Regions from separate parts of the Candidatus Symbiopectobacterium sp. NZEC127 genome, predicted to be linked through region 1. Evidence: predicted binding sites of a transcription regulator. Region 1 holds the regulator's gene; the other holds the start of a gene.
The links. Region 1 encodes PurR, which represses purine synthesis genes. Its sites were predicted from a motif close to CANGCAAACGTTTGCNTG; they were not measured.
Positions count from the first base shown of each region.

Region 1 (10,207 bases):
AAATTCCACGGGCTGATAATGCCCACAACGCCCAGCGGTTGTGGTTCGATCCAGGCCTGCATCCCCGGAACCGGCACCTCCGCCGCCTCCGGTTGCATCCATTGCTCCAGCTTTTCAGCGGAATGCATCAGCATGTTGATGGTGGTAATCAGATCGGCGGCCTGCGTCTGATAACCGCTACGGTGACCAAAATCGCGGCCGATCGCCTCGGTCAGGGCCGCATGGTGGTCACGGATCAAGGCGGCGCTGCGCATAAGGCGATCGCGGCGTAAGGCCGCCGTGGCAGGTTCATTCTGTCGATGATGCTTTTTCATGGCGTCAAGGATGGTTGATAACGTCTGAGAATGCTGTTGTTCGCTCATTTCACTTTCCTGTTGGTGCTGAGGTTTCCTGCGTTGGGAACAGCATAACGGGTCTGGATGTTTGCAGATAACAACGCTATTTTGTCAGGGGTATAAATTAATTTATGGGTAAACTATGTCACTGTTGCGTCTACGCACCTTTATGGAGGTGTACCGCCAACGCTCGATTTCGGGTGCGGCACGCGTGTTAAACCTGACGCAGCCTGCGGTCTCCCAGCACATCAGCGGCCTTGAAATGGCCATTGGAAGGCCCCTGTTTGAGCGCCAACCGCAGGGGGTGAAACCGACGGTGGTCGCTGACGATCTCGCGGCGGATATCGGTAATAAACTGGATGACGCTGAATCCGCGCTCGCCTCAGCAAGGGCAAGGTCCATGGATGTCGCGGGAACCCTGCAAATCATTGGTCATTCTGACTTTATGGCAGAAAAATTGGCGGGTGAACTGCTGCCATTGTTGGAAAGCGGTATTCGCGTGCATTTGCATGCGGGAGATGGCCCGATGGTTTCCCAGATGGTGATAGAAGGACATTGCGATCTGGGTATCACCGCGCACCCTGTCACCGATACGCGATTAAAAGGGGATGTCATTTTTACCGACCGCGTGATCGCTATTGCAGCGCCCGCCCTTGCCGAACGCCTGAACAGCAGTGAGCATTTTGGCCGGGATTTACTGAATGAGCCGCTGCTGGCTTACAACCTTGAGCTTTCACTGATCGAACACTGGCTGGGTAAGAATCGGATAAAATTCGGTTCGTTGCTTCCTGCGATGGTCGGTCAGGATTTACGCGGTCAGAGAAGCCTGCTGTGTAAAGGATTTGGCTGGACGGTGATGCCGGAATTTTTGTGCCGTGCGCATCTTGCTGAAGGTAAGCTGGCCCGTATTAAAGCCCCGGTGGGAGACACCGAAATTCGTTACAATCTGGTGTGGCTGCCGAGTGCATTACGTCAGCCGCGTCTGGCACACACCCGACAGATCCTGCTGAACAGGCTTGGTAACCCGGATTAAACGAGGAACGGACGGGGCAGGGCGTGGCACGGGTCATTGACGGGCGATGTGCGGGAAAAATTCAGCACCGCCCTTGAGTGATGTGCGGTGCAACGCTACTCATTGCCCCATTGATTCAAAAACGTCGCTATCTCATCAATGCGTTGTTCGTCGATATGGGCTTCACGGGCCATCTCTTGCTGAGCCTGCTCGCTGATTTCTTCATTATTCATTAAGCGGGTGAGCAGTAATTGGAAATAGTGCGCCAGAGCGTCACGTTCTGACTCGCTCACCAATGTGGCAGCTTCCGTCGAATACTCATCCACAATGTCATAATATTTAAGGGGTATTTCATTGTTCATGCGTCGTCCCCACGGGGTAAGGTTTCTGTCGTCTGTTCTGGTGGTTAAATGCTGCATTAAACCGTTGCAACATGCAGCGTCAATTACCACATTAAATCATCAGGCACTTTAAAGTCGGCATAGGGATCTTCTTCATCTTGCTCTTCCTGACTCAGCGCACTGTGTAAAACGATACTGCTTGCATCCCGCTGCGCAATTTTCTCAGCTACGCTCGCGGGGATGATCGCGTATTGGCTCTCACCCTTGCTATCAACAACCAGGCGAGCGATGGCGAGACGACCATTAATCAACTGGGCTTGGGTAAGCTTATCCACAACCACTTTTTTAATTAAATTGTTATCCGTGAAGTTAAAGCTAATATCACCTTTTGAAATGTCGATTTTGTTCATTTCAATGAGTTGCTTCACCTGCGCTTTATACTCTTTAGATAACACAGCCTGTTTTTGTTGCTCGCTTAGCTGTTTATCGCGCTCGAGCTGTGTTTTTTTATTTTCCTCTACAGCGGCTCGGGCCTCACGCGCCTGAACGCGTGATTTTTTGGCCGTTCTTTGCACTTTGGCCACTTTTTTGCTGGACACTAATCCCGCTTTCAGCAGTTGCTCTTGTAAGGTGAGTTTTGTCATCGTCGTTTCGAAACCCGTAAGAATAATGGGTGGGATTATACCTGTAATCGTCAAGGCTGTAACCGGGCGCAGAGCCCGATCGCGATGGCGTTTGGTCTGGAGGACGCCATCAGGGGCGCAGTGAATACGGTTCGCTGCTGACACGGGGCCAGCGAAAAGGTTTCACACCTTGAGCAGTTTCACTGTGGCGTCTATGTCTATCTCATCTTCGGTGAAGATTAACGTTGAACCCTGAAAGGTGGTAATCGCCAGCTTTTTCATCGAGCGAACTTCGCTGGATTTAGCGGCTGATTTCGGCCTGATGTTTCCCATCAGCGCGCCCACAGAAAGCACCGTATTCTCTTTATCAATGCGGGTATCGGCCGGCACTTCTTCGCTGAACACCAGAAAGGATTTAATGGCGGTAAGCTTGATGCGTTCGCCTGCGATATAAATGTATTTGCTTTCCGGTTCAACTTTCACGGCATATGCCGATAGACCCTGATTATTGGTGGTGGGTTCGAAAGTGACGCTCGCGCCTTTTTTAAGCAGATCCGGGTTGGCAACCTTAATCACATGAAAATAACGGTTATCACCGTTTTCATCTTTGATAAATCCAAACCCTTTATCTTTAAACCAGGTTGTGATCGTTCCGTTCATCGCCATTACCGCCTACGTAATCGTTTATTGCCCTATTTTTGCAGCGCGCAGTGTAAAGCACAATCCCTGCGCAGACCACCTCTTTACTTTACCTGTTGGTGATAAATGTCCGGTAAGAACATGGCGTGCATTTCTGCAAGAATCGGGCTATCAGGAGAGTGAAAATAGAGTAGGAAATGGAACGCTGAGAAACCAGAAATGGTGCGTTCTAATGGACTCGAACCATCGACCCCCACCATGTCAAGGTGGTGCTCTAACCAACTGAGCTAAGAACGCATTCTGTGAGGCTTGTTGCTAAAGCAGCGGACGATACTCTGTGCTGCCGTGCGGGGCGCATAGTAGCGAGTGAATAGGGTGCTGGCAAGACGCAAATGCAAAATTTATGCGGTTGAACTGCACGACTGCTGCGCTTGTATTCACTTTGTGTTTTTTTCACCCAGCGCCGATGGCGTATTGCCCCTTGGCGCTGGGTGACATCAGAGTTAGCGCGCCGCGCGAGCCAGAATATCGCCGGGCGGTTGACGTTGCAGATAACGGATACGCAGCACCATCATGATCGCGGCCGCAGTGAGTCCGATGATAAAACCGCACCAGAAACCGGCGGGCCCCATGCGTGGCACCCAATAATCGGTCATTGCCAGCAAATAACCGCTGGGTAAACCGAGTATCCAGTAGGAGACGAAGGTGATGTAGAAAATGGATCGCGTATCTTTATAGCCACGCAATACACCGTTGCCGATAGCCTGCACTGCATCTGAGATCTGATAAATCGCGGCAAACAGCATCAACTGTGCCGCCATGGCGACCACTTCGGGGCTTTTGTTATACAACAAGGCGATCTGTTCACGCAGCAGTGCCGTGAAAATGGCGGTACAACAGGCCAGCATCACGCCGGTCGCAATGCCGGTATAGGCCGCAATACGCGCATCTTCCACGGAACCTTCCCCCAGTCGATGGCCAACGCGGATGGTCGAGGCGATGCCGATCGACAATGGCAGCACGAACATCAGTGAACTGAAATTCAGTGCTATCTGGTGTCCGGCAACGTCAATCACGCCGAGCGGCAGGATCAGCAGGGCGACGATGGCGAACAGCGATACTTCAAACAGCAGGGCCAGCGCAATCGGCAAACCGAGCGAAAACAGACGCCGCATGGCGGAGAAATCAATCTGCCAGCGCTGCCACTTGATGTCACGCAACCAATGTGCGCGCATACTGTAAAACGCCATCATCAGCATCATGATCCAGTAGGTGGATGCTGTTGCGACGCCGCAACCCACCCCGCCCAGTTCGGGCATGCCAAATTTGCCGTAGATAAAGATATAGTTCAGCGGAATATTGATCAGCACGCCAATAAAGCCAATCACCATGCCCGGCTTGGTTTTGGATAGCCCTTCACATTGGCAGCGCAGCACCTGATAGAACAGATAGCCCGGCACCCCCAGCAGCATCACGTGCAGATAGCCGATGGCAACATTCGCCAACTCCGGTGAGTCGGTGTGCATCATGGCAATAACATGTTTGCCGTTGTACAGCACCACCATGGTGATAACCGCAACGATCGCTGCCAAAATAAACGCCTGCTGAACCTGATGGGCGATGCGCGGACGTCGACCGGAGCCGTTGAGCTGGGCCACCACCGGCGTGAGCGCCATCAATAGACCATGTCCAAACAGGATGACCGGCAACCACACGGAGGTACCGACCGCCACGGCCGCCATATCGGTGGCGCTATAGGCACCCGCAATAATGGTATCCACGACACCCATGGACGTTTGGGAAACCTGCGCAATAATGACAGGAACCGCGAGCGTTAACAGGCTCCGCGCCTCTGACAAATATTTCTGCACGCAAACACCTTCCTTGAATTGTTAAAACGAGACACTGACGTCGATACCACCTCGCGCTCTGTCATACGGCCTCACCGCGAGGTGGCGCGTTGCTTTTCCAGCAGGGGGTTGGGGTGAAAGAAAGTAAACAACCGCAAGCGAGATAATGAGCATAAATGGCTTTCACAGCCATCCATCTGAGATGGAAAATCGATCGATGACAGAACGTTGTTCTAGTGTAGCGGCTTGGCATAAGTAAACCAACTTCTTCGTAAGATATTGTGTCTATAGAGAGGGTCTGTTGTCTTATCGGATTTGTCGGGGGACAAAGGGGGGAATACGTTTGGTTTTCCAGTCGTTATGAGGCAAACTGCAAGATGATTTGTCAGTCTTTCTTCCCTCGCGGCTTGCCACGGTAACGAAGGGAGGGGCGACTGGCACAGTAGCATTCAGTTATTTCACTGATTTATTAAGAGGCAAGCGTATGTTTACCGGTATTGTTCAAGGCACCGCGCCGGTGGTGTCCATCGATGAAAAAACGAACTTCCGCACGCATGTGGTAAAACTTCCTCCCGAATTACTGACCGGTCTGGTGACGGGTGCCTCGATCGCCAATAACGGCTGCTGCCTGACGGTGACGGCAATTGATGGCGATCGGGTCAGTTTTGATTTAATGAAAGAGACGCTACGCCTGACCAACCTGGGCGATATCACGCCGGGGGATCTGGTGAATATTGAACGCGCCGCCAAATATGGCGATGAGATTGGCGGGCATGTGATGTCCGGGCACATTATGTGCACGGCCGAAGTGGTTAAAATTCTGACCTCAGAAAACAATCACCAAATCTGGTTCCGATTGGCCGATGAATCGCAGATGAAATATGTGCTGCACAAAGGGTTTATCGGTATTGATGGCATCAGCCTTACGGTGGGTGAGGTGACACGCAGTCGTTTCTGCGTGCATTTGATCCCCGAAACGCTGCAACGCACCACCCTCGGGCAGAAACGGTTAGGGAACCGGATCAATATCGAAATCGATCCGCAAACGCAGGCCGTGATCGACACGGTTGAACGTGTGCTGGCGCAGCGTCAGGCACAAGAGGCCGCAACGGCGAATGCCGCGCAGAGCGCCTGAAGTCTGACCTGAACAGGCAATAACATAACGCCGTACCCTTATCTGTACGGCGTTAGCAGACCGCTATCAGCGCGCTACACGCACGCCGCCTTCAATCCCCTGAGGGCTAAACAATACCTGCCACAGTTGAATATTGCGTGCGCGAAACGCCCCGGCGCAGGCATTCAGGTAGTAACGAAACATACGATTAAAACGCAGTGAGTAACGGTTCGCTAACTGTGGCCAACCGGCAACAAAGCGATCGTGCCAGGCCATCAGGGTCTTGTCGTAATCGGCCCCAAAGTTGTGCCAATCTTCCATCACCAGATAAGGTTCACTGCGCGCGGCAATATGGCGTACGGAGGGCAGACAACCGTTGGGGAAGATATATTTGTTAATCCAGGGATCAACCTGCGAATCGGTTTTATTCGCCCCAATGGTATGCAGCAGAAATAGCCCTTCGGGTTTGAGGTTCTTGCTGACGACGCGAAAGTAGGTATCGTAATTTTTCGGTCCAACGTGCTCAAACATGCCGACAGACACGATGCGATCGAAATGTCGGTTAAGGTCACGATAATCCTGCAATTCAATGGTAACGTTAAGATCGTGACAGCGCGCCTGAGCCAGTTTTTGCTGCTCACGCGAAATGGTCACGCCGTAAACCGATACGCCATAATGGCGTGCCGCATAGGCGGCCAGTCCGCCCCAACCGCAGCCAATATCCAACAGGGTCATGCCCGGCTGAAGCTGAAGCTTTTCGCAAATCATGCGCAGTTTGGCCTGTTGCGCCTGCTCAAGGGTCGTGGCCTCTTTCCAGTAGCCGCAGGAATATTGCATATGCGTATCAAGCATCAGGCTAAACAGATCGTTGCCCAGATCGTAATGCTCCTCGCCGACAATCCAGGCACGCTTGCGCGATTGCAGGTTAATCAAACGCGTGGCGACAATATGCAAAATGTCTTTGAGATGATGGGGGGCTTTTTTCTCAAGCCCCGCGCGTAAGAGACGCCGAAAAAAGCAGTCTAAACGATCGCACTCCCACCAACCGTCCATATAGCTTTCCCCGAGTCCCAGTGAGCCTTCACGCAGAACGCGCTTGTAGAAATCGGGGTTGCGTACCCTGATATCAAACGGTCGAGAACCATTGATTTTGATATCAGCGATAGCCAATAACGCTTGAACGATCCGGAACCAGGACGTGTTATTTTCTGCCAGTTCCTCTACATATGATGAACTCATAACTTCTCCCAACCTTGCCAGGCAGCGCCGCAAGGAACAGCATAGACAGTCTTTCATCAACCCTAACGCTGCGGTTTGCGCACAGCGTGTTCGAATCACGGGCAAGTTACCCGTTGTTCAAAGAGTAAGCGGTTGCATTCGTGCGCAGCCGTTTATGCTTGCCCGTTGCACAGTGGCAGCAGGCATAACATCCATCGTCTACTCTCTGGATACCCAGAGGGAATGAAGAGTCAAAGCCGGTACGTGGTAGCACGTAGGGGCACGTATCCTGATACGCAATTCTGCGCTTTTTGTAATAAGGATAAGTGTAGGGATATTGTCCGAATGAAAAACAGTGTATGACTGCTTCAATCAGAGGACAAGTCGAAATTGATTGATGCAGCCATGAAGAATATAAAAATCAATATATTATAAGAAAATCGTCTTAAACATTAACGGCGATAGTCGCGGAACGGACCATCACCCACGGAACGCCGCTCAATAAGGGTCGGATGAACCTCAATCACCTGTGCATCTTCGCGCTTGCTGGTGATGCGATCGAGCAGCATGGTAAAGGCAGATTGACCCAAACGCTCTTTGGGCTGGTGGATGGTGGTCAAGGCCGGCGTGAAATAACGCGCATGGCGAACATTATCGTAGCCAATCACGGAAATATCTTGCGGTACACGTAGCCCTAGCTCATCTGCCGCGCAGATAGCGCCCATCGCCATGATATCGCCGCCGCAGAAAATGGCGGTCGGGCGCTGTTTCTGCGCCAAAATCTGGTGCATGGCTTTATAGCCGGATTCCGGTTCAAAATCGCCCTGAACAACCCACTCATCGCGTACCGTGATATCCGCTTCGTGCAAGGCTTTGAGAAAACCCAGATAACGCCCACTGCCGGTGTTGCGTTCCTGAATACCGGGAATGGCACCGATGTCGCGGTGGCCGCGCTCAATCAGGTATCGGCCAGCCAGATATCCGCCTTCAAAAGCGTTGTCAATAATGGTGTCGGTGAAATCGCTGTGTGCCTGACCCCAATCCATCACCACCATGGGAATGCTGCGATAATCCGCCAACATGCCCAACAGTTCGGGCGGATATTCCGCACACATCACCAACAGGCCATCGACCCGTTTTTGCGCCAGCATGGAAAGATAGGCTCGCTGTTTTTCCAGGTTATTGTGCGAGTTGCACAGAATCAGGGTGTAGCCTTTGGCATAACAACTGTTTTCAACCGCTTCGATGATTTCTGCGAAGTAGGGTGCTTCGCTTGAGGTGGCGAGCAGTCCGATGGATTTGGTGTGGTTGACCTTTAAGCTCCGCGCTACTGCGCTCGGGGAGTAGTGTAATTCCTTGATGGCTTCCCGCACGGCCGTTTTGGTCTCTTCGGCGACGAAACGTGTTTTGTTGATGACGTGAGAGACGGTTGTAGTTGAAACGCCAGCACGCTTTGCCACATCTTTGATCGTTGCCATCTAAAAATGACTCCTGAACCTACTTGTTACGGCAGTATATAGTTTGTTAATCGTTTGCTTTTGCGTAATGTTCTCTTTCTGATGGAATAAACAGGATATCAGAAGGAGACTGCCGACGTACTTTGTACCTAAAGGGGATGCATTGATCCCATTGAAGATGACGTGTTCGGACACCGACGCAGCGCACGGTAAACTGCGAATTCTGGCTGATTTGCCGCGAAAGTGAAAGGGATAATTGATATAATTAGTGCAGCCGGGATCGGAGATTTTCCCTATAAATTGTGTAACAATACCTTCTTGGCGTCATTGTGCTGCGGCGATTGGCGTGCAAAAAGCAATGTGGCATCCAATGCGGCGGCAATTTCCACGCATTTCTGTGTTTCAAGGAGATAGAATGAATACTGATTTGAAAATGTCATTACTGACCACGGTTGGGGCGTTAGTCATGATCATGGTATTTAGCTTTGTTGCCGTATTGAACTGACAGCGATTAAAATAAAGACTAGGCTGCGTAGGCATCACCTGGTCTTTATTATTTTATCCGTAACGCGTCGATTGGGCGATTAGCGAATCGTTTGTGGTGTCACCACGCGACGTGCGCCAATGTAGTGTTCCTGCCAGTAGTCCTCACTCAACTTACTGATCTTGATATCGGCACCGGTACGCGGTGACTGAATAAACTTGCCATTGCCAAGATAAACCCCGACATGATCGGCGGTGCCACGGCCGTTGATGCGGAAGAACACCAGATCGCCAATCTCCAGTTCACCCTTATTGATGGGAGCAGCATCGCGCAGGTGATACATCTCATTGGCGGTGCGTGGGATAGGAATTTTCACCACATCCTTATAGGCATAATAGACCAGACCGCTACAGTCGAAACCGGTGTAAGGCGAGTTACCGCCCCATTGATAAGGCTTACCGATCTGGCTCATCAGCTTGTTCATTGCCGTCATTTTTGCATGCTGGTAGCGGCGCTTATGCGCTTCGCTCAGCACTGGCTCTTTGCCCGCTTTTTTTGCGCCTGGCTTTATCGCCGCCGTTTTTTGCGTAGTCGTTTCCGCCCCTTTTTTGAGCCCTTTTACCAGCTTTGCCGGCGTTGCGCTGTGGTAGCGCGATGACGTGGTTTTTGATGCTGCGGTCTTGGCTTCAACGTCGCCAGAGATCTTTTTAGTGGCCGTGGTTTTGGTCGGTTTCGTACTTGGGGCTATTTTGGCTTTTTTCTCAACTACCTTTTTCTCAGCGATCTTTTTTTCAGGCTGCGCTTTGGCTTTCGCTTTTTCCGGTGTTGCCTTTTTCTTCGGTGGTTCCGGCGGAGTTTGTGGCTTTTTAGTGGTTTTGGTGGTCTGGTTTTTTTTCAGGTGCTTGTCATCGGTGCTGGCGCTGGCTTTCTTCTCCGCATTGGTGTGCGGAGCTGCCTGGGCAACATTAATAAACAGATGGCTGAAGAAAACAAAGATCAGAGTAATAAATACGCGCATGATAAAAGAGACCGAATACAATCCTTAACTCGCTCAATTCGAACAGTATTGACGAAAACGCCATGAGAAAAAAGCAGGAAATCACCTTTTCGCTTAACAGAATCATGAGAAAACGT
Region 1 covers NZ_JAGFPG010000001.1:1,262,512-1,272,718, reverse strand. Annotated here, with positions in the region: gene J5069_RS05735 (coniferyl aldehyde dehydrogenase) at 1-431, opposite strand, end outside; gene J5069_RS05730 (LysR family transcriptional regulator) at 478-1,368, shown strand; gene J5069_RS05725 (YmjA family protein) at 1,464-1,709, opposite strand; gene J5069_RS05720 (DUF2058 domain-containing protein) at 1,793-2,332, opposite strand; gene J5069_RS05715 (cold shock domain-containing protein) at 2,495-2,977, opposite strand; tRNA gene J5069_RS05710 (tRNA-Val) at 3,171-3,247, opposite strand; gene J5069_RS05705 (MATE family efflux transporter) at 3,454-4,821, opposite strand; gene J5069_RS05700 (riboflavin synthase subunit alpha) at 5,285-5,935, shown strand; gene cfa (cyclopropane fatty acyl phospholipid synthase) at 6,002-7,153, opposite strand; gene purR (HTH-type transcriptional repressor PurR) at 7,585-8,610, opposite strand; gene J5069_RS05685 (YnhF family membrane protein) at 9,005-9,094, shown strand; gene J5069_RS05680 (C40 family peptidase) at 9,174-10,091, opposite strand.

Region 2 (10,207 bases), 920 kb from region 1:
GGCTCTCTGCGGTGTTGCGCGTCAGCATCATCAGTCCGCGCACGCCGGTCGGCGAGGTCGCCAACGGGTTCCAGTGCGATTCCTGATAAGAGATGGCTGCCAGCAATTTCCAGTCAATATCGCTGGCATATTTGGCAAACAGCGGCTGTAGATCGGGCAAGGTATTATCGATGGCGCTCAGGAAGGTGCGGGTATCGACATAATCAAATTCGCCTACGTGGCCGAGGTATTTCTCTTCCAGACGGGCCAGCGTGCCGTCTTCCACGGTTTGGCTGAAAAAGTCCAACAAGGCGGCGTACAGGCTGTCGTCCTGAGTGCGGCGCATATACCAGGTGACCGGCTCTTCGTCGCTCAGATCGAACGCAACGGAAAGCTGCGGGTGAATGCGCTGCATCAAACCGATGGTGACGGAATCCGCCAGCGTGTAATCCAACGCACCCTGCGCCACCTGTTTGAGCAAATCTTGCGTGCTGAGATCCGAGGCGGCTTCCCAGCTCAATGCCGGATATTTACCGCTTTTCAAATCGCGTAGTGTGGCGATATGGGCTGAGCCCGATGTGACCGCTAATCGACCGCTCAGTTTTTCCAGGTTTTTAGGGCGCGTGGCACCCATACGGTAAACCAACTGCTGCGAAACGGAATAGTAGGTCGGCCCCGCGCGAAAGCGATCCAGTCGCTCATGGTTGTAGATAAGCCCGGCGGCGAGCAGATCGGCATTGTCGTTGTCGAGATCATCGAACAAGGCGTCAAGATTTGGACGCGCCGATACCACCAGCTTCACGCCAAGGTAATCGGCGAATCGTTTAGCCAGTTCATAATCAAGTCCTGAGGGGGTTCCGTTACTGAGGGTATAGGTCAGCGGCGAATTGAGCGTGCTGATACGCAGCTCGCCCCGAGAAAGGATCTGATTGAGCTGTGTATCCTGGCCGCTGCGCCAGGGGATGTTGGGCCAGAGCGCCAACATCAGCAGTAACGTAATAACCCCGATGAAAAAATAATTTAATGTTAAACGCTTCAAATAGTTATCTCTCGGCGGCCGTGTGGCCTTTCTGTCTGTAACGGCAGTTTTTTTGTCTACACTCTCCCAGAGTGGGGGCATTTTGCTTAACAAACCGCCAGTGTGCAACAGTTATCCATCAGGTTAAAGTTTGACCACGTCAAAAATAAGATGTGCAACAAACTCTGCGCAAACGGTTTCGTCGCGCGTCACAATTCTCTATAATGACGCGCGTTTCCCCCCTTGGCTGCGCGACAAAGTAGCGCCCACTGACGTACTGAAACTCAGTACATCGAAGACGAGAGATTTTTTAGATGATGGAAATACTGCGTGGTTCACCTGCCCTATCGGCCTTCCGTGTAAATAAGTTGCTAACGCGCTGCAAAGAGCACTTTTTGCCAATTAGTGATATCTATGCGGAGTACGTTCACTTTGCCGCCGTGCGTGCACCACTGAACAGCGATGAGCAGGTCAAACTGACACGACTGTTAAAATATGGCCCCTCTCTCGCGGAGCATGAGCCAAGTGGGCGCTTACTGTTGATCACACCGCGTCCTGGCACCATTTCTCCCTGGTCTTCCAAAGCTACCGATATTGCGCGCAACTGCGGCCTGGACAAGGTGATTCGTCTGGAGCGCGGATTAGCCTTCTATATTCATGCGCCGACGCTGAGCGATGAACAGTGGCAGCAACTGGGCGCGCTGCTGCATGACCGCATGATGGAAACCGTATTTACTGAGATGGCGCAGGCAGAACAGCTGTTTGCGCAGCATCAACCCGCCCCGTTGAAACGGGTAGACGCTCTGCTTGAAGGGCGTAAGGCGTTGGAACAGGCCAATGTGCGTCTGGGATTGGCGCTGGCGGAAGATGAAATCGACTACCTGTTGGACGCCTTTACCCGTTTGGGACGCAATCCGACCGACATTGAACTCTATATGTTTGCCCAGGCCAACTCTGAGCATTGCCGCCACAAAATTTTTAATGCCGATTGGGTGATTGACGGTGAAACACAGCCCAAATCGCTGTTCAAAATGATCAAGAACACCTTCGAACATACGCCGGAACACGTGCTGTCTGCTTATAAAGATAACGCGGCCGTGATGGAAGGCTCCGAAGCAGGGCGCTTCTTTGCCGATCCGCAAGGGCACTACGCCTACCATCAGGAACCGACACACATTCTGATGAAAGTGGAAACCCACAACCACCCGACGGCCATTTCTCCCTGGCCGGGCGCGGCGACCGGTTCCGGCGGTGAAATTCGCGATGAAGGGGCGACGGGGCGCGGTGCCAAACCCAAAGCGGGTCTGGTCGGGTTCTCAGTCTCCAACCTGCGTATCCCTCACTTCGAACAGCCATGGGAAGAAGATTTCGGTAAGCCGGATCGTATCGTCAGCGCGTTGGACATCATGCTTGATGGCCCGCTGGGCGGCGCGGCCTTTAACAACGAGTTTGGTCGCCCTGCGCTGACCGGTTACTTCCGTACCTATGAAGAGCAGGTGGACAGCCATAACGGCAGCGAACTGCGCGGTTATCACAAGCCGGTGATGCTGGCGGGCGGTATTGGTAACATCCGTGCCGATCACGTGAAAAAAGGCGAAATCACGGTAGGTGCCAAGCTGATTGTGCTGGGTGGCCCCTCCATGAACATCGGCCTGGGCGGCGGTGCGGCCTCTTCTATGGCTTCTGGTCAATCGGACGCCGATCTGGATTTCGCCTCGGTACAGCGCGATAACCCGGAAATGGAACGCCGTTGTCAGGAAGTGATCGATCGCTGCTGGCAACTGGGCGAAGAGAACCCGATCCTGTTTATCCACGACGTGGGGGCGGGCGGTCTGTCCAACGCCATGCCGGAACTGGTGAGTGATGGCGGGCGCGGCGGACGCTTTGAACTGCGCGACATTCTCAACGACGAGCCGGGCATGAGCCCGCTGGAAGTGTGGTGTAACGAATCGCAAGAGCGCTATGTGCTGGCGGTTGCGCCGGAGAAACTGGCGCTGTTTGATGAGCTGTGCCGTCGTGAGCGCGCCCCTTATGCGGTGATTGGCGAAGCCACGGAAGAGCAACATTTAACCCTGAACGATCGCCACTTCAACAATCAGCCGATCGATTTGCCGCTGGATGTGTTGCTGGGCAAAACGCCAAAAATGCTGCGTGACGTTAAGCGCCAGACTACCGAGGGCACCTTGTTGAACCGCGAAGGTATCTTCCTGGCTGAAGCGGTAGAGCGCGTGATGCATCTGCCAGTGGTGGCAGAGAAAACCTTCCTGATCACCATTGGTGACCGTTCCGTTACCGGTATGGTGGCACGCGATCAGATGGTCGGACCGTGGCAGATCCCGGTGGCAAACTGTGCCGTCACCACCGCAAGCCTCGACAGCTACCACGGTGAAGCGATGTCGATTGGCGAACGTGCGCCTGTGGCGTTGCGTAACTTTGGCGCCTCCGCGCGTTTGGCGGTGGGGGAAGCGTTAACCAACATTGCGGCGACCCAGATAGGCGCGTTAACGCGCGTGAAGCTCTCTGCAAACTGGATGTCGGCAGCGGGGCATCCCGGTGAAGACGCCGGACTTTACGAAGCGGTAAAAGCCATCGGCGAAGAACTCTGCCCGGCATTAGGATTGACCATTCCGGTGGGTAAAGACTCCATGTCGATGAAAACCCGCTGGCAAGAGGGCGATCAGGAGCGCAGCGTCACCTCTCCGCTTTCTCTGGTGATCACCGCATTCGCCCGTGTGGAAGATGTGCGTAAAACTGTCACGCCGCAGCTGCGCGCCGATCGTGATAACGTGCTGTTGCTGATCGACCTGGGTGCTGGACACCATACGCTGGGCGCGACAGCGCTGGCACAGGTCTACCGTCAACTGGGCCGCCATACTGCGGATGTACGTAACCCGCAACAGTTGGCTGGCTTCTTTAACGCTATGCAAACGCTGGTGGCGGATGATGCGCTGCTGGCCTACCACGACCGTTCTGATGGTGGTCTGGTGGTGACGCTGGCAGAAATGGCGTTTACCGGTCACTGCGGCATCGAGGTTGATATCGCGGCATTGGGCAACGATCCGCTGGCCTCGCTGTTTACCGAAGAACTGGGTGCAGTAATTCAAGTCTCCGCCGATCGTCTGGCGCACGTTGAACAGGTGCTGGCCGACAATGGTTTGGCGGATATCGTTCACCGTTTGGGCCATGCCGCGCAGGACAATCGCTTTGTGATTACCCATGGCAACGATGTGGTGTATCAGGAGAGCCGCACTACGCTGCGCACCTGGTGGGCGGAAACCACCTGGCAGATGCAGCGCCTGCGTGACAACCCGCACTGTGCCGATCAGGAACATGCTGCGAAGCAGGATGAGACCGATCCGGGCCTGAACGTCTCGCTGACGTTCGATCCTGCGCAGGATATTGCCGCACCCTTTATCGCCAAAGGCGTGCGTCCTAAAGTGGCTGTGCTGCGTGAGCAGGGCGTTAACTCTCACGTTGAAATGGCGGCCGCGTTCCATCGCGCCGGTTTTGACGCCATCGATGTGCATATGAGTGATTTGCTGGCAGGTCGTCGCGATCTGCAAGACATCCAGGCGCTGGTCGCCTGCGGTGGCTTCTCTTACGGCGATGTGCTGGGCGCGGGCGAGGGATGGGCGAAATCCATTCTGTTCAATGCGCGGGTGCGCGATGAGTTTGCTGCCTTCTTCCAACGTCCGCAAACGCTGGCGCTCGGTGTGTGCAACGGTTGCCAGATGATGTCCAATCTGCGCGAACTGATCCCTGGCGCAGACCACTGGCCGCGCTTTGTGCGCAACCTGTCCGATCGCTTTGAAGCGCGCTTTAGCCTGGTTGAAGTCACCAAAAGTCCGTCATTGTTTATGAATGACATGGTGGGATCGCGCATGCCAATCGCGGTTTCTCACGGTGAAGGGCACGTTGAAGTGCGCGATGCCGCCCACTTGGCGGCGCTGGAGCATGAACATCTGGTCGCTCTGCGCTTCGTGAATAACTTTGGGCAGGTAACAGAGAACTATCCGGCGAACCCGAACGGTTCTCCGAACGGCATCACGGCAGTCACCAGCGCCAGTGGACGTGCTACGGTGATGATGCCACACCCGGAACGTGTTTTCCGCACCGTGAGCAACTCCTGGCACCCGGAAACCTGGGGTGAAGACAGCCCGTGGATGCGCATGTTCCGCAACGCGCGTCGTCAGCTTGGTTAAGGAGTAGCCGGGTATTGACGATAAAAGGGGCGATGAGCCCCTTTTTTATTGGGTGGCGAGGCGTTTTTTTCTACAAAACCGACATTTGTCGCGATACAGCGACAAGTGGCATTATTGATGTCTCTATTTGGAGACATTTAATTATATGATTTTATTAGGTTGATATCCCGAGTTGCATAAAGCGTCTTTTTTTGGCGACAGATTTTAGCGATCGGCGACGTAGTATGATGTTAATAAAGGCACGCTATCGCCTTTAAAGCGATATATGTAAATTTAAATTATTATTTATCAATCAATTAAAATCGATATTGCGAACTGGCATGATTAGTGCATAATGTCACGCGTTGCTCATTCACCTCGTTATGATTGCGCTGTTGATGATATTGCTTTGCGCTCATAACACCCCGAATGACGCCACAAGAAAGGGTGCCTATCGTCCACTACACCGATAACAGTCTGCCATGCAGCTTTATCAAACATCGGGCGACACGTTGAGTGAGGCACCGCCTATTCAGTTGCCCGGTTAGCAGAGATGCAACCGGGCAGCGACTGACTCTCTTTTCTCCACGTCTTGATTGATTTCATCACCCGCTTGCGGATGGGAAAAACATTGCGCTTTTATGCCACTTCGTTAGCATCATGACGGATGAATAAACAACGAGATGATTTCCTTGAAACGCTGGCGTCTGTTTCCGCGCTCTCTGCGCCAATTAGTGATTATGGCGTTCCTGCTGGTGCTCTTGCCGCTGCTGGTACTGGCCTATCAGGCGTATGACAGCCTGGATACCCTGAGCGAACAAGCGGCGGACATTAACAAATCCATGCTGGTGGACGCGCGCCGCAGTGAGGCGATGAGCGGCACCGCACTGGCGATGGAGCGTAGCTATCGCCAATACTGCGTGCTGGATGACAGCACGCTGGCTACCCTCTACCAAAGCCAACACAAACAGTATGCGCAGATGCTGGAAGCGCACCGCAATGTCCTGCCCGACCCGCGTACTTACCAGCAGCTAAGCCAACACCTTGCCACGTTGGCGACCCTTGATTGTGCCAATAGCACGCCGACCAACGCGGCGCAGGAACAACTGACGCAGTTTGCGCAGGTCAATGCCCAACTGTTACAAATGACGCGTGAAGTGGTGTTTTCTCGTGGGCAGCAATTGCAACAGGGCATCGCCGAGCGCGGTAAGTTTTTCGGCTGGCAGTCGCTGGTACTGTTTATGGTCAGTCTGCTGTTAGTGGTGCTGTTTACCCGTATGATCATCGGGCCGGTCAACGGCGTGGAGCGCATGATTAAACGCCTGGGCGAAGGGCGCTCGCTCGGCAATACCAGTACCTTTAAGGGACCACGAGAGATTCGCACGCTGGCACAGCGGATTATCTGGCTGAGTGAGCGACTCTCCTGGCTGGAATCGCAGCGGCACGAATTTCTGCGTCATATCTCCCATGAGCTAAAAACGCCGTTGGCGAGCCTGCGCGAAGGCACCTCGCTGTTGGCCGACGAAGTTGTCGGGCCGTTGACGCCGGATCAAAAAGACGTGGTCGCTATTCTGGATAACAGCAGCCGGCACCTGTTGGAGCTTATCGATCAACTGTTGGATTACAATCGCAAGCTGGCGGATACCCCAACGGAGATGGAGCCTGTCGACATTGATGAGGTGGTGGATATCGTGATGTCTTCGCACAGCCTGCCTGCGCGCACCAAGGCGATCCACACCGAAACGCGGCTTGATGTTACCCAGTGCTGGGCCGAGACCACCTTGCTGATGCGCGTTATCGATAATCTCTATTCCAATGCGGTGCACTATGGCAAGGAATCCGGTAACATTTGGATTCGGAGTCGCCAGCACGGACACCGGGTGCAGATTGACGTTGCCAATGACGGTGCGCCGATCCCAGAAGCAGAACAAGGCATGATTTTTGAGCCCTTTTATCAGGGAAGTCACCAGCGCAAAGGCGCGGTGAAAGGCAGCGGGCTTGGGTTAAGCATTGCGCGCGACTGTATTCGTCGCATGCGCGGGGAACTGAGTCTGATACCGGTGGATTATGCTGACGTCTGTTTTCGTATTGAATTGCCCTTAACCGCTGAGAATGAATAACAAATGAAAGCAAGGTGCTCTGACGGCAGGGTTCGCGGATCGGTGTTGGCGCTCGTGGCGCTGCTTGCGGGCTGCGTTGACAGCACCCATCACCGTATTGCGATACGCGATGTTGAAAATGTCACGCCGAGAGAACAAGTGAGCGATTACCGTCTGATCCAGTGCGATAGCCTGTGGCGCACTGACGATCGCGATGCGGTGAATAACGCCCTTTATTGGTTGCGTGCGATGGATTGCGCGGAGCGGTTAACCTCGCAACAGGCGCGTGAGGCGGTGCAAACGCTGGGGAGCGGGACCTGGGATCAGGCATTCAAGCAGAGCATTTTACTCGATCAAGTCAAAATCACCCCGGCGGAACGGCGTCAGGCGCTCGATCGCCTGAACAGTTTTCAAACTGACTTTCCAGCGGCGCTGCGCCCGCTGCTGCAAACCTGGCAGGACAAGCAAACGTTCTGGCTGGCGCTGACCGATGAACGCTTACGTACTCAGCGTTTGCAGGAGGCCAACGACAAACAGCTTGAAGCGATGCGGGTTCAACAGAGCAATTTGCAATATCAACTCGATGTAACGACGCGCAAACTGGAAAACCTGACGGATATTGAGCGTCAGCTTTCCACGCGCAAGCCGATGAGCGGTGAACTTCCGGAGCCTGCGGCTTCGCATGAGTCTGGTGCGACGGAGCGCCACGCTGCGCCTGCGGCGTCAAAATAGGAGCCTACACGCCCATGACAATTCGAAAAACGGCTGATTTGCTGCTGGTCGATGACGATCCCAGCTTGCTGAAACTGCTGGGTATGCGTTTGACCAGTGAAGGGTTTCATGTCGTGACGGCTGAAAGCGGCGCTGAAGCGCTGCGCGTGCTGGCACGCGATAGCATTGATTTGGTCATCAGCGATTTGCGCATGGATGAAATGGACGGTTTGGCGCTGTTTTCTGAAATACAGAAGCAGCAGCCAGGACTGCCGGTAATTATTCTTACTGCCCACGGATCGATCCCGGACGCCGTGGCCGCGACGCAGCAAGGGGTGTTTGGCTTTTTGACCAAACCGGTGGATCGCGACGCGCTCTATAAAGCGATCGATGATGCGTTAGCGCTCAGCGCCCCTGCCGGAGAATCCCACTGGCGAGAAACCATTGTTACGCGCAGCCCGGTGATGTTGCGTTTGTTGGAACAGGCTAAGCTGGTAGCGCAATCTGACGTCAGCGTGCTGATTAACGGGCAGAGCGGAACCGGGAAAGAGGTGCTGGCGCGGGCCATCCACAGTGCCAGTCCGCGCGCAAAAAACGCGTTTATCGCTATCAACTGCGGCGCACTGCCGGAACCGTTGCTGGAGTCTGAACTGTTCGGCCATGCCAAAGGCGCGTTTACCGGCGCGGTCAGCAGCCGCGAGGGGCTGTTTCAGGCGGCGGAAGGGGGCACGCTGTTCCTTGACGAAATCGGTGATATGCCGCTGTCGCTACAGGTCAAACTGCTACGGGTATTGCAGGAGCGCAAGGTGCGCCCACTGGGCAGCAACCGGGATATTGATATCAATGTGCGCATTCTCTCCGCCACGCACCGTGATTTGCCGGTCGCGATGGAAAAAGGCGAATTTCGTGAAGATCTCTACTACCGTTTAAATGTAGTGACCATGAAATTGCCCGCGCTGCACGATCGGGCCGAGGATATTCCGCTGCTGGCAAATCATCTGCTGCGTGAAGCGGCTAATCGCCATAAGCCGTTCGTTCGCAGTTTTTCCAGCGATGCAATGAAACGCTTGATGACGGCGAGTTGGCCCGGTAATGTGCGTCAACTGGTGAATGTGATTGAACGCTGCGTGGCGTTGACCAGCGCGCCGGTGATTAACGATGCGCTGGTAGAACAGGCGTTGGAAGGCGAGAATACCGCGTTGCCAACCTTTGTGGAGGCGCGTCACCAGTTTGAGCTGAACTATTTACGCAAGCTGCTGCAAATTGCCAAAGGCAATGTGACGCAGGCGGCCAGAATGGCGGGGCGTAACCGCACCGAATTCTATAAATTGCTTGGCCGTCATGCGTTGGATGCCAACGATTTTAAAGAGTGACAGCGCGCTGCGCGTTGTTGCGCCTGGCGTTACCGTTTCACTGAATGTTTGTTACTGATGCCCGACTGCGGTCGAAGAGAAACAGGTTCACAAAGGTTATTTCATGAAAAAAATAGATGCGATTATCAAACCGTTCAAATTGGACGACGTGCGTGAAGCGTTAGCCGAAGTGGGTATCACCGGCATGACCGTCACGGAAGTAAAAGGATTCGGACGCCAGAAAGGGCATACCGAACTGTATCGCGGTGCAGAATATATGGTCGATTTTCTACCCAAGGTAAAAATCGAGCTGGTGGTTGCCGATGACATCGTCGATACCTGTGTCGAAACCATCATTCAGACCGCCCAGACCGGCAAAATCGGGGACGGCAAGATTTTCGTGTTTGACGTGGCGCGCGTGGTACGTATCCGTACCGGCGAAGAAGACGAAGCGGCGATCTGATGCGTAAGCCACGATCCCCGGATGACGGGGATCGTGCAACGTCCTATCAAGGCGCGGTAGGTGTCCAACCCGCCAAGACCTTTTCCTTACTGTATTCTGCGGCCTGCTCTGCGGTGAGCTGACGCCGTCCGTCATTTTTTTCTGCGCCCGCACCGGTTGATTGGTATTCGAAGAAACGCGAATCCTGCGGCTGGAACCAGATTTTCTCGCCTTTGATATCCTTGCCGGACATTTTGTCCCAGCCGTAGATCACATCATCCATCTGGGTGTTGATAAACACCGTTTGTCCGATAGCGTTAGGGTCGGCATAGCGGCCATCGGGGAAGGTGGTGGTTGGGTGCCAGGGGCGGCCAAGCGCATAGCTTTTCGCGGGGACATTGCTGCCTTCCTTGAACACCCGGCTG
Region 2 covers NZ_JAGFPG010000001.1:2,179,116-2,189,322, reverse strand. Annotated here, with positions in the region: gene mltF (membrane-bound lytic murein transglycosylase MltF) at 1-1,099, opposite strand, end outside; gene purL (phosphoribosylformylglycinamidine synthase) at 1,315-5,199, shown strand; gene J5069_RS10010 (sensor histidine kinase) at 5,862-7,298, shown strand; gene qseG (two-component system QseEF-associated lipoprotein QseG) at 7,302-8,009, shown strand; gene glrR (two-component system response regulator GlrR) at 8,024-9,361, shown strand; gene glnB (nitrogen regulatory protein P-II) at 9,465-9,803, shown strand; gene pemA (pectinesterase PemA) at 9,850-10,207, opposite strand, start outside.
Region 2: a site for PurR is predicted at 1,184-1,201, ahead of purL (phosphoribosylformylglycinamidine synthase). Genes of this name have one in related genera too.